Regions from separate parts of the Lysinibacillus sp. NPDC097868 genome, predicted to be linked through region 2. Evidence: riboswitches for the same ligand, from Rfam matches in the RefSeq annotation. Region 2 holds a riboswitch; each other region holds the start of a gene.
The links. A riboswitch is a leader RNA that binds a small molecule or an ion and turns the genes downstream of it on or off. The one in region 2 is predicted to bind lysine.
Positions count from the first base shown of each region.

Region 1: it holds a riboswitch for lysine, as region 2 does, so the genes downstream of both, ACIQXJ_RS21790 (cysteine hydrolase family protein) here and ACIQXJ_RS07205 (transporter substrate-binding domain-containing protein) in region 2, are expected to answer to the same signal.
Region 3: it holds a riboswitch for lysine, as region 2 does, so the genes downstream of both, ACIQXJ_RS18880 (amino acid permease) here and ACIQXJ_RS07205 (transporter substrate-binding domain-containing protein) in region 2, are expected to answer to the same signal.
Region 4: it holds a riboswitch for lysine, as region 2 does, so the genes downstream of both, ACIQXJ_RS13675 (aspartate kinase) here and ACIQXJ_RS07205 (transporter substrate-binding domain-containing protein) in region 2, are expected to answer to the same signal.

Region 1 covers NZ_JBIWBS010000006.1:37,242-40,458, forward strand. The annotation lists gene ACIQXJ_RS21785 (MFS transporter) at 1-839, shown strand, start outside; lysine riboswitch at 1,258-1,442, shown strand; gene ACIQXJ_RS21790 (cysteine hydrolase family protein) at 1,603-2,319, shown strand; gene ACIQXJ_RS21795 (APC family permease) at 2,333-3,217, shown strand, end outside.
Region 2 covers NZ_JBIWBS010000001.1:1,469,142-1,472,358, reverse strand. The annotation lists gene ACIQXJ_RS07210 (amino acid ABC transporter permease) at 1-620, opposite strand, end outside; gene ACIQXJ_RS07205 (transporter substrate-binding domain-containing protein) at 946-1,797, opposite strand; lysine riboswitch at 1,917-2,102, opposite strand; gene odhB (2-oxoglutarate dehydrogenase complex dihydrolipoyllysine-residue succinyltransferase) at 2,451-3,217, opposite strand, start outside.
Region 3 covers NZ_JBIWBS010000003.1:411,267-414,483, reverse strand. The annotation lists gene ACIQXJ_RS18885 (CynX/NimT family MFS transporter) at 1-988, opposite strand, end outside; lysine riboswitch at 1,167-1,342, shown strand; gene ACIQXJ_RS18880 (amino acid permease) at 1,426-2,889, shown strand; gene ACIQXJ_RS18875 (response regulator transcription factor) at 3,122-3,217, shown strand, end outside.
Region 4 covers NZ_JBIWBS010000001.1:2,708,983-2,712,199, reverse strand. The annotation lists gene uvrC (excinuclease ABC subunit UvrC) at 1-1,630, shown strand, start outside; lysine riboswitch at 1,769-1,947, shown strand; gene ACIQXJ_RS13675 (aspartate kinase) at 2,050-3,217, shown strand, end outside.

The DNA of each region.
Region 1 (3,217 bases), on a different contig from region 2:
CGAAAAATAAACAAGGGCGTGCGTCTTCATATGTCAGTGTAGGTGCTCAATATGGTGTTATTTTAGCAGCATTACTAAGTGCCATCATTCTTCCTACTTTAGGATGGAGAGCATTATTCTTTGTTGGTGTAATACCTGTTATTTTTGCCTTTATCGTAAGGAAAAATTTAGATGAATCACCTGAGTGGCTCGCTGCTCAGAAAAATAAAAAGGCAAGTAAGAAAGATGAAAAGGGTAAGCTGGTACAATTGTTTGAAACGCCTCGAACAGCGATTACAACAATCTCTTTAATCATAATGGCAACTGTTCAAATTGCCGGTTATAACGGATTAATGATTTGGTTACCATCGATGTTGCAACAGTCCCAAGGTTTATCTGTTTCAAGCTCTGCCATCTGGACAATTAGTACAGCGGTTGGCATGATTATTGGTATGTTAACTTTTGGACTATTCCTAGATCGATTTGGCGCAAAGCGTGCCTTTGGCGTCTTCCTTATTGCCTCAGCATGTGCTGTGTTTGTATACTCTTATGCTACGGGAAGTGTTGGTGTCCTAATAGGTGGTGCAATTGTCGGATTCTTCTCAAATGGTATGTTTGCCGGATATGGAGCGTTGATTGGTGGTCTATATCCCGTGCAAATTCGAAGTACGGCAACAAATACAATTTTTAACTTTGGTCGAGCTATAGGCGGTTTTTCACCAATCCTTGTCGGCTATATTCTACAAAGTTATGATATGAAAGTTGCGATGCTCTATTTAGCAGGTTTATATTGTATTTCCTTTATTGTCATGTTAATGCTTAAAAAAGATAATATAGGGAATGTAAGCGAAACTATATAAACAACGTAAGTTTATTTATCCACCAATTGAAATGCATTTGCGTTTTAATTGGTGGTTTTTTTAAAATCAGAGATTACTCCATTCCTGAGGACGCAATCTGTTCTCACGAGCTAAGTCCGATGCTTTATAAAAAAGGAATTGCTTCGAAGTTTCTCATGTCATGCTGAAAGAAGAAGTACCAACTTTATAAATTATATTGTGAATCGGATTATTAGAATATGGATAGTCAAGATTTTATACAATTTATGGTTCATCATTATATTTATTGCAAATAATTATTGTATAAAAGTATTTATTATGTTATTTTTTTGAAGATTTGCGCTACAAATCTTATGAAATATAGTAAATTTAAAGTTGACATAGAAAAAACGCAATAATATAATTATTTCAAACAATTAAATAAACCTCACTTTTTCGATAGTGAGGTAGAGGCGCGACAATTAACAGTACCTAATGGAGTCCGAGAAGATGAAGATGTTAGGTAGAAGGAAGTGTCGCCGAAGTATGTGTTGAGTTCTCGCCATCATATGCTGGGTCTGTAGCGAATAGTTACAGGACTGTCTTCGTAAACATACATGTTTATGAAGTTGTGCTATCTCTGTTTAGACAAACAGTGGGAATTTTAAATGGTCGATTCATTTTTAGTTTCTAGCTTTAAAAATGAGTAGGTCATTTTTGTGTTAGACAGATTCTTTTGCACAAAGAGTCTGTTTTTTTATTTGTCTAAACATTTTGGAATTAGAGGTATTTTGGAGGAATTATTATGGATAATACATCAACATTATATTATGAATTTTTACCGACTGACGGTCAAAAAATAAACGTGGAGCCAGATAAAACAGCATTACTAATTGTAGACATGCAACACCAGTTTATTAGTCGAGACGGTTTAGACGCGCAGGTTGCAAGAGAAAAGGGCATGTTTGAACAGTGGGAATACTTCTTTAATCGTATCGACAATTTAACAATTCCGAACAATAGAAAGCTTTTAGATTTTTTCCGTACTAATAAATTAGAAGTAACATTTGGTCGCATTGCTTGCCATCATAAAGATGGACGAGACCGTTCTCCTGTACAACGCCGTCCAGGATGGAACAATATTTTATTGCCAATCGGTGACCCAGGAGCGGAGATGGTGGATGAATTAAAGCCTCTTGATGATGAGATTGTTGTAAATAAAACGACAGATAGCGTATTAAGTGGAACGAATTATGAATTTTTATTGCGCAATATGGGCATTGAAACAGTAGTTTGTACAGGGGTTGTAACTGACCAATGTGTTGCTTCAACAGTTCGAAGCTTAGCTGACGCAGGATTTGAAGTTATTTTAGTTGAAGATGCATGTGCAGCTGCAACGCAACAGCTTCATGACGCTGAAATTATGATTATGAATCAAATTTATTGCCAAGTAATGAGCACAGATGAAGTAATTGATTTAGTAACGGAAGAACTTTCAAAACGCAACCCAGTGAATGTGTGAGAGGACATAGACTATGAGTCAAACACCCAATGATCATACACCACAGTTAAAGCGTGTTTTAACATTAAAAGATTTAGTCATTTATGGAATTGCTTTTATGACACCGATTGCGCCAGCTTATATTTATGGCTTTGCAGCAGAGTCTACAGGTGGGATGTTGCCATTAGCTTACTTGATTGCAATGGTTGCAATGATGTTTTCTGCCTATAGTTACGGTCGAATGGCTGCTGTTTTTCCAAATGGAGGGTCAACTTATACATATACGCAACGTGCCATCAATCCACATTTAGGATTTTTTGCAGGATGGGCAATGTTTATGGATTATGTATTAGTGCCACTCATTGTATTTATGGTAGGTGCTTCATATGCGAACGCATTAATACCATCTGTTCCGTATTGGGTATGGGTGTTACTAATTGCAGCTATTATAACTACTGTAAATATTTTAGGTATTGGTATCGCAGCAAAAACAAATCAAATCCTCGTTATATTTATGGGAATTGTAGTCGTTATTTTTGTGATTTTTTGTGTCAAGTCAATTGTCGGTGGAGAAAGTGGTACGTCGCTCTTTACTGTTGTGCCGTTCTTCAACGATGAAAAATTCGTTATGTCTGCAATTATTTCTGGTGCAGCAATGGCCTGCTTCTCGTTTTTAGGGTTCGATTCGATTACAACTCTTTCTGAAGAGGCAGTCAATCCAAAAGATGATATTTGGAAGGCAGCTATTTTAGCTTGTTTAATCGGAGGACTTATTTTTATTGGACAAGCTTATGTAGCCCAGCTCGTTTGGCCGGATGTTACAAACTTTAGCTCAGCTGATACGGCTTTATTTGATATAGCGGAAAAAGCAGGAGGTGCAGTTCTTGCAACGCTTTATACGGTTGCGATTATTGTATCG
Region 2 (3,217 bases):
ACACATGCGACAAAGAAAGATTCGAAATAACGGAAGTTGTTACCCGAAATCGATTTTGTTTGAAAGAATAATTCCGTTACACCAATTACACTTAAAACGGCCGTATCCTTAATATTCATAATTAATTGGTTTCCTGTTGCTGGTAAGATGTTGCGTGCAACTTGCGGTAATACAACATGCATCATAATTTGCACATGCCCCATGCCAATCGCAGAAGCAGCCTCATATTGACCTTTATCGATAGAGACAATCCCACCACGTACGATTTCAGCCATATAAGCACCAGTATTCAGTGAAACGACTAAAATACCGGCAGTAATGAAGTGCATATCGATACCAAAAGCAATATCTAATCCGTAAAATACTACCATTGCCTGTACAATCATTGGTGTACCACGGAAAAATTCAACATAGCATGTCAGTATAAAATTAATTAATTTTAATAAAAAATGTTTTATACTTTTTTTACGAACTGGAATGGTATGCATAATCCCAATAAAAAATCCGATGAATGCACCAATAATTGTACTGATTGTTGAAATGAGTAACGTATAATACGCACCTCGTAAAAACATTTGCCAGTTGTTTTCTATAATAGAAATGATCCATTCTAAACTCATGATGTTCCTCCTAACAACGTGTTGTTGCTTTATATCAATTATGCCTTTAGTGAAATCATCTCTTCATTTGAATTAATTTGCTTTATTCAAAATATGTGACACACTTCTTAGACATGACTTTATTCAGAATGACTTCCTCTCTGAACAAACTAAATATGATAAAGGTTGTCCTAGTCGCTCTTAGTAAAATGTCACGACTTTCAATTAGTAAAAATCAACTTCTCTTTTCATATGTTGTAGGTGAATTTTCTCTTGGAGAAAACAGCATACTCGGAACTGCCAGTATGCTGTTTTTTTGTTAAGGACAACCCTATCACTTTTTGCATTACTGAGCTGCAGGTTGTTGAAGAATAGCTTCTTCCATAATTTTTTGGCGATCATCTTCTGAAATACCTTTTAAAATTTCATTGATTTTATCTAGACTAGCATCACCTTTACGTAAACCAACTGCAATTGAAGTATTTGAAATATCTGTATCAAATCCCTCTTCAAAAGATACAAATGTGAATTTGTCATTAGCTGCTGCTGCCGAAATACCTTCTGGACGTTCAGCTACATAGCCATCAATTTTGCCAGCTTCTAGCGCTACACGCATTGCAGAGAAGTTTTCCATCGCTGTTTGCTTTTCTACACCTTTAATTTGATCGATAACATTATAGTTAGATGTATTTAGCTGAGATGTAACTTTTGCGCCTGAGAAATCTTGAATTGATTTTGCATTTTCATACTTGCTACCTTTTTTAATAACCATTACAAAATCAGAAGTATAGTAGTTTTCAGTAAAATCAATTGTTTGTTTACGTTCTTCTGTTGGAGACATCCCTGCTACAATCGCATCGATTTTTTTTGACTGAAGCGCAGGTACTAAACCATCCCACTCCATTTTTACAACTACTAATTTTTTACCTAAACCTTCAGCGATTTTTTTCGCCATTTGTACATCATAACCGCCTGCATACTCTGCATTATCAGCAATTTTTACTGCTCCATTTGCATCATCTTGCTGAGTCCAGTTAAATGGTGGATAACCTGCTTCCATTCCAATGCGGAATTCTCCACCAGTTTCTTCCTTTGAACCATCACCTGTTGTCTTTTCATCCTTGTCACCAGTACCGCAAGCCGCTAACAAGATTGCTGTCATTGCTGTTAACATAAATAACAACCATTTTCTTTTCATCTAAAACTCCCCTTTTCTGTAAAAAAAATAAAGCAACTGTACAAAAAAAGACCTAAGTTTTGAACTTAGGTCTTACCTTTTATTGACAGTTGCCCAAATCCTCACTATAATTTCCATGTATCCGAGATAGCACAACCTAGTAAACTGGAATTAAATTTACTAGGACAGTCCTGCACTTATTCACTGCAGACCCAGCATAAAAGTACGAGCTCCTTTTATACTTCGGCGATATTTCCTTCTCCATTACGTCTTCGCTTGCTTATACTCAGCAATGGACTAATAAATACCGCGCCTCTACCTCACAAAAAACAAAAACAAAAGTGAGGTTTGTTTATTTAATTGTTATATAGATATTACTATAAAGCTAGCATAGTCGTCAAGATAGTTTTATCATTTTTCTGACTAATTACAAAATTAGTCTATAATCCTTTTAAAATCCATAAATAAAGTAGAATAACATTAACTATGTTTGCCATCATTTCACAAATTTTTATTATAAACAACAAGATTTATAAACCATAAGAATCGATTTCCCAGTCCAATAAAGGCCATTTATACCATCAAGTAAATTTCATTAAAGGGGAAATCAATCTAAAATGAAAAACCCTGCTAAACAGTTAAGTTTGCAGGGTTTGAACACATAATTTATTGAATTAAGAATTTAATAATAAATCTTCTGGATTTTCAAGTAACTCTTTAACCGTTTTAAGGAAGCCTACAGAATCTTTACCATCGATAATACGGTGGTCGTAAGATAATGCTAAGTACATCATAGGACGAATTTCAACTTCGCCATTTACTTCTACTGGGCGTTTTTTAATTGAGTGCATTCCTAAAATAGCAGCTTGTGTACCATTCATAATAGGTGTTGACATTAATGAACCGAATACACCGCCATTTGTAATTGTGAATGAACCACCTTGAAGATCAGCTAAACCTAATTTTTTATCGCGTGCTTTTTTAGCTAAGTCTGCAATTGAATCTTCAATTTCAGCAAAGTTTTTGCGGTCAGCATCACGTACAACTGGTACTACTAAACCTTCTTCAGTTGATACAGCTACACCAATATCAAAGAAGTTATTTAAGTGAATTTCATCGCCAACGATTTGAGCATTCACATAAGGGTATTTTTTAAGTGCTGCAACAACAGCTTTTGTGAAGAATGACATGAAACCAAGCTTAGAGCCAGTAGACTCAAAGAATTGATCTTTTTTACGAGAACGTAATGCCATAACATTTGTCATATCTACTTCATTGAATGTTGTAAGCATAGCAGTCGATTGCTTAACTTCTAATAAACGTTTAGCAATTGTTTGACGACGACGGCTCATTTTTTCAACTGTAACACGTGACTCGTCAACAGCTACTACTGCTTTTGGTGCTGCTGGTGTTGCTTGAGGTGCTGCTACAGGTGCTGTAC
Region 3 (3,217 bases), on a different contig from region 2:
ACATCATTGCAAGTGAAAATGATGCGCCGCCTGCTAAGCCTAGCAATATCATCCACAATACAGCAAGACTAGTCCATTCCATGACAAGGCCAGTAAAGCCGATGAAATAAAAGGCAGTAAACATTAAAACGAGAGGTCGCTGTGATGTCATTTTACTAGCGATAATCGGTACAGCTAAAGCCATAGGTACTTGTGAAATTTGCATGATGGAAAACATCCAACCTGCTCGATCTGCGGCTATTCCTTGTGCAATATAGATTTCAGGAATCCAAGCTGCGGTTGTATAAAATAATAATGATTGTAAACCCATCGCGCCAGTGACTGCCCAAGTAACTGGTGATTTCCACAATGGTATACGTGCTTTCGTAGTGGCTACAGTTGGTTCAGGCTTATTAAATTTTAACTGTGGGATCCAAATCAAAATAGTCACTACGACAAGAGCTAGAGCGATTGCAAGTGCACCTTGCCAGCCAAGAGATGCATTGGCAATGGGATAACTAATACCAGCGCCAATTCCAGCTGTTAAGTTCATGGACATGGTGAAAAATGCCATCAGTAATCCAACATGATAAGGGAATTTCATTTTAAGTAGCCCTGGAATAAGGACGTTACCAAATGAAATAGCTACACCTATTATCATTGTACCAAATACGAGTAATCCAGTTGTTCCAAGTGAGCGCAGCACAATTCCTAGTGCTAATAAAATTGTTGATATAAATAATGTTAATTCAAGACCCAGTTTTCTTGCTATTACTGGGGCAATAGGTGACACTAGCGCGAATGCAAGCAATGGAATGGTTGTTAGAAAGCCTGCAAGAACGTTAGATATACCGAGATCCTCACGAATGAAGGAAATAATTGGTCCTACAACCGTTAATGGCATACGTAATGTCGAAGCAAGAAAAATTACACCGATGACTAATAAGAGAGTTGTGCCCTTCCAGTTAATCTTTCTGCTAAGATAAGTAGATTCCTCGTTAGTTGTCAAAATAAGTACCTCCCTAATAGAACAATTATAATTCGAACCACTATAACACTTTAACACAATAATAAAAATAGTAGAATATTCATAAAATACAGAACATTAATCGTTTTATTGAAATGTCTTAGGTCGTATGTTAAACTAAGACACATCATAAATTTAATAATTATATGCCTCATGTTTGTATTGAGGTAGAGGTCGCGGTATTTATAAGTAAGCTAATGGAGATGACAAGCATTAAAGATGTTAGCTGAAAGGAAATATTGCCGAAGTGTGAGGGGACTTGAAAACCTCATGCTGGGGCTGTCTCCGAAAGGAACAGAACTGTCACGTTGGACAACGTGTTGTGCTATCATTTTTAAGAAACAGAGGATTTACTTAGCCATCACAACGTTCATGTGATGGCATTTTTTTGCCTCTTAGAAAAGGAAGGAAGCTTTAACGTGAGTGAGATAAAAACTAATCAGCTCGGTCATAAAGCACCAGAGTTGAAAAAAGAATTAAAAAGCCGCCATATAACAATGATTTCGTTAGGCGGTACTATCGGAACTGGGCTATTTTTAGCAAGTGGTGGTGCTATAGCACAGGCTGGACCAGGTGGTGCACTTCTTGCTTATGCATTAATCGGCATTATGGTGTACTTCTTAATGACGAGCTTAGGTGAAATGGCAGCTTATATGCCGTCATCAGGTTCATTTAGTACGTATGCAACAAAATTTGTAGATCCAGCGCTTGGCTTTGCACTTGGCTGGAACTACTGGTATAACTGGGCGATTACAATTGCCGCTGAAATTGCAGCAGTTTCTCTTATAATGAAATACTGGTTCCCAGACAGCTCTTCAGCACTATGGACAGTCATATTTATTGCGATTGTACTAACATTCAATTTACTATCTGTAAAAAGCTATGGTGAAAGTGAATATTGGTTTGCAATGATAAAAGTTGCGACTGTTATTGTCTTCATTATTGTCAGCCTATTGATGATTTTTGGTATTTTAGGTGGGCAAGCTCCTGTAGGCTTTACGAATTTCTTTATAAGTGATGGACCATTCCACGGTGGCTTCCTTGCTACATTCGGAATATTTCTAGCAGCAGGCTTCTCGTTCCAAGGGACAGAACTATTAGGGATAACGGCTGGGGAAACGGATGATCCTGGTAAAAATATCCCGAAGGCTGTTAAGTCCGTTTTCTGGCGTATTATTTTATTTTACATTTTAGCCATTGCAGCGATTGGGATGTTAATTCCATTTACAGATGCTCGTTTATTATCTGAAGATATTGCTGTTTCACCATTCACATTAGTGTTTGACCGCTTAGGAATTGCCTTTGCTGCTTCATTAATGAATGCCATTATTTTAACGGCGATGTTATCTGCAGGTAATTCTGGATTATATGCATCATCACGTATGTTATGGCAATTAGCAGTAGATGGACATGCACCTAAGATTTTCGCTAAGCTAAGCCGTCGCGGAATTCCGATTTACGCATTGCTGTTGACATTAGCAGTAGGTTGCTTAGCATTTTTAGCATCATTCTTTGGTGATGGCGTTGTCTATATGTGGCTTTTAAACGCATCTGGGATGTCAGGCTTCATTGCATGGCTTGGTATAGCCTTTAGTCATTACCGCTTCCGTAGAGCTTTTGAAGCTCAAGGCTTAGATTCAAAATTACTACCATATAAAGCAAAGTTATATCCATTCGGGCCACTCTTTGCATTTACAGTGTGTATGATTGTTGTAGTTGGTCAAAACTATACAGCTTTCACAGGCCATTCAATTGACTGGTATGGTGTCCTTGTTTCATACATCGGTATACCACTGTTTATCGCCTTGTGGTTGGGCTATAAAATAAAACATAAAACAAAAATGATTCCACTGCAAAAGTGTGATTTAAAAGTAGAAAAATAGAAATAAAAGCTGTCCTATTAGTTATAGGGCAGCTTTTATTTATTTGGCGTTGATTTCCGTTGCGTACGGCGCAGGAGTCTAATTAGCTTGGAAAATTGTTTGAGAATTGTTTGAGTGCCAGGCACTTTTAAAAAAACCTATGGTAAGCTATATAGAGACAGGATAAAAATGTAAAACTGTTAAAGCAAATGGGAATTAAAGATAATGCTTTATTGAAAAGAGGTGCCTAAACATGCAAAAACGTATATTACTAGTTGAAGATGATGAAACCATACGAGAAATGGTCGACAAGTTTTTAACAATGGAGGGCTTTGCTGTTACATCCGTT
Region 4 (3,217 bases), 1.2 Mb from region 2:
GCGCCTTGTTGGTGAGATTGAGGATTTTGAGTACATTGTGACTTCTTCTAATTTAGAGGCACTCATTCTAGAGTTGAACCTTATTAAGCTACACGATCCTAAATACAACATCATGCTAACGGATGATAAAACATATCCGTATATAAAAATTACGAACGAAAAATATCCACGTCTTATTACAACACGTAAAGTAAAAAAAGATAAAGCAAAATACTTTGGCCCTTATCCAAATGCGTATGCAGCAAGTGAGACAAAAAAGTTGCTCGATAGACTATATCCACTTCGGAAATGTGTACAATTACCTTCGAAAGTTTGCTTATATTACCATATGGGACAATGTTTAGCGCCGTGTGTAAAAGAAATTGATGCACAAGTATATCACGATATGATTGAAGATATGACGAAGTTCTTAAATGGTGGAGTGGAGACAGTAAAAAAAGAGCTTGAAGCGAAAATGTTGGCTGCAGCTGAGCAACTAGAATTTGAGCGAGCGAAGGAGTTCCGCGATCAAATTGCACATATTGAAACGGTTATGCAAAAGCAAAAAATTGTGTCCAGTGATACAACGAATCGAGATGTATTCGGTTATGCAGTTGAAAAGGGCTGGATGTGTGTACAAGTCTTTTTCGTTCGTCAAGGTAAGCTGATTGAACGCGATGTTTCCATTTTCCCTATTTATCAGGATGTTGAGGAAGAATTTTTAACATTTGTCGGCCGTTTTTATGAAAAGCCTGAGCATATTAAGCCTAAGGAAATTTTTATACCTCAGGCGATTGATGCAGCAATTTTAACGGAATTATTAGAGGTTAAAGTGCTAACACCGAAGCGAGGGCAAAAAAAAGAATTAGTAGATTTGGCCATGAAAAATGCAGAAATTGCTGTGGCGGCGAAATTCCAGTTAATCGAGCGACAGGAAGAGCGAACAATCGGTGCTTGCGAGGCATTGGGTGAAGCAATAGGGATTTCAGCACCACTTCGCATTGAAGCATTTGATAATAGTCATATGCACGGTGCTGATGCGGTATCAGCAATGGTCGTGTTTATTGATGGTAAACCTGCAAAGAAGGAATATCGTAAATACAAAACACGCACAGCCGCTAAACATGACGATTACGGAGCAATGCAAGAAGTGATACGTCGCCGTTACACGCGAGTATTAAAAGAAGGCTTGCCATTACCTGATTTAGTTCTAATAGATGGTGGTAAAGGGCAGATGGAAGTAGCGCGAGAAGTGTTAGAGGATGAGCTTGGTCTTGTTATCCCAATTGCTGGCTTAGCAAAAGATGAGAAGCATAATACTTCCCAGCTTTTATTTGGAGATCCGCCCGATGTCATTGCATTAAAGCGAACAAGTGACGGGTTTTATTTACTACAGCGTATTCAGGACGAAGTACACCGTTTTGCCATTACTTTTTTACGCCAACAGCATGAGAAAAATGCTATCCAATCTGTTCTCGATGGAATAGAAGGCGTTGGTCCAAAGCGCAAGCAACAACTATTGAAGCATTTCGGCTCTGTTAAAAAGATTCGTGAGGCGAGTGAGCTTGCACTTCAAGAAGCCGGAATACCAGCGAACTTAGCGAACAGTATTTACAATTATTTTCAGCAACAGTCATTGTCAAAGGATTAGACATATGCTAAGGTTGTGATAGAACAATGAAGTGAAAAGACTATCATGTTCTATTACAGCTTATATGAATGTTTATGTAAGCAAAGCATAAAAAGGAAGTATTTTCATAAAGGTAAAATTAATAAATTCACTATTTTAAGTGATGATAGAGGTGCAAGATTCAATAGTAGCACATTGAAGGATGGACAAATCCGGTGACAGTGTGTGAAAGGGGAGCTTGCCGAAGTAAAGTATCGTTGTTTCCGATACTTTGCTGGTTTTGCATTTAATAGATGTAAGACTGTCGAATCTTGACGTTTCGGAGAGCTATCACACATGCGCAAGCTTTTTATTGTACATGTTGCAGGCAGCTTTCACGTTATGTGAGGGCTGCCTTTTTGCTGTTCTAGAGACGAATCGATAAAAGGAGAATGATGATAATGGCGAGTATTGTATTGAAATTTGGCGGACCTGCAATCGCTTCAACTGAGCGGATTCGAGAGGTCGCTAAAATAGCGATTGCCAAAAAAGAACTTGGCTATGATGTAGTAGTGGTGACCGCGGCGATGGGTCGCACAGCAAAAGACTTAGCGAAGATGGTACGTGATTTATCAGACGATGCTTCTAAACGAGAGATGGATGTACTACTATCGACGACCTCACAACTAGCAAGTGCCCTTTTTGCAATTGCTTTACAAGAGGAAGACTATGATGCAGTTTCATTGACTGGTTGGCAAGCTGGTGTGCAAACAGATGCGAAACATTTTAATGCACGTATCGACCATATCGATGTGTGCCGTATGAAAGAACACTTGGTACAAGGACAAATTGTCGTAGTTGCGGGGGAACAAGGCATTAATCGTGCGCACAATATCACAACACTTGGTAAGGGTGGAGCAGAAACAACAGCAGTAGCCATTGCAGCCGCATTAGAAGCGGAACGTGTTGATATTTATACAAATGTGGATGGTGTTTATACAGCAGATCCTCGTCATATTGAAAAGGCAAGAAAGTTAAAGGAGATTTCATATGATGAAATGCTTGAACTATCTCATTTAGGTTCACATATTTTACATCCACGTGCAGTGGAGCTCGCAAAAAAATTTCAAATCCCAGTCATTATTCGTTCAAGCGTAGTTGATACTGTAGGTACTTTATTGAAGGAGGAAGTTGAAATGGAGAAAAATTTAATCGTACGTGGTGTTGCTTATGAGTCTGATATCATTCGCCTAACAATCGGTTATGATACATACTCAACTGCATCGTTAGCAGATATGTTTGCGCTTCTTGCAGAGAATCGCATTAATGTTGATATTATTGTGCAAGCCATTATAGAAGGTGTGAGACCATCAGTGTCTTTTACAATTTTAAAAGAAGAGTTTGCTGATGCTTTACGTGTACTAGAGGATAGTAAATTGTCACTTGGTTTTAGCTTTGCAGATTTTGAAATTGGCTTAGCGAAAGTTTCAATTATAGGATCAGGCATGGCATCAAATCCTGGCGTTGCTGCACGAATGTTTGACCGTTTACGCCGCGAGGATATTGCAGTGAAAATGGTCAGTACTTCTGAAATTAAAGTTTCTGTTGTTGTGCCACAGGATGAAATGA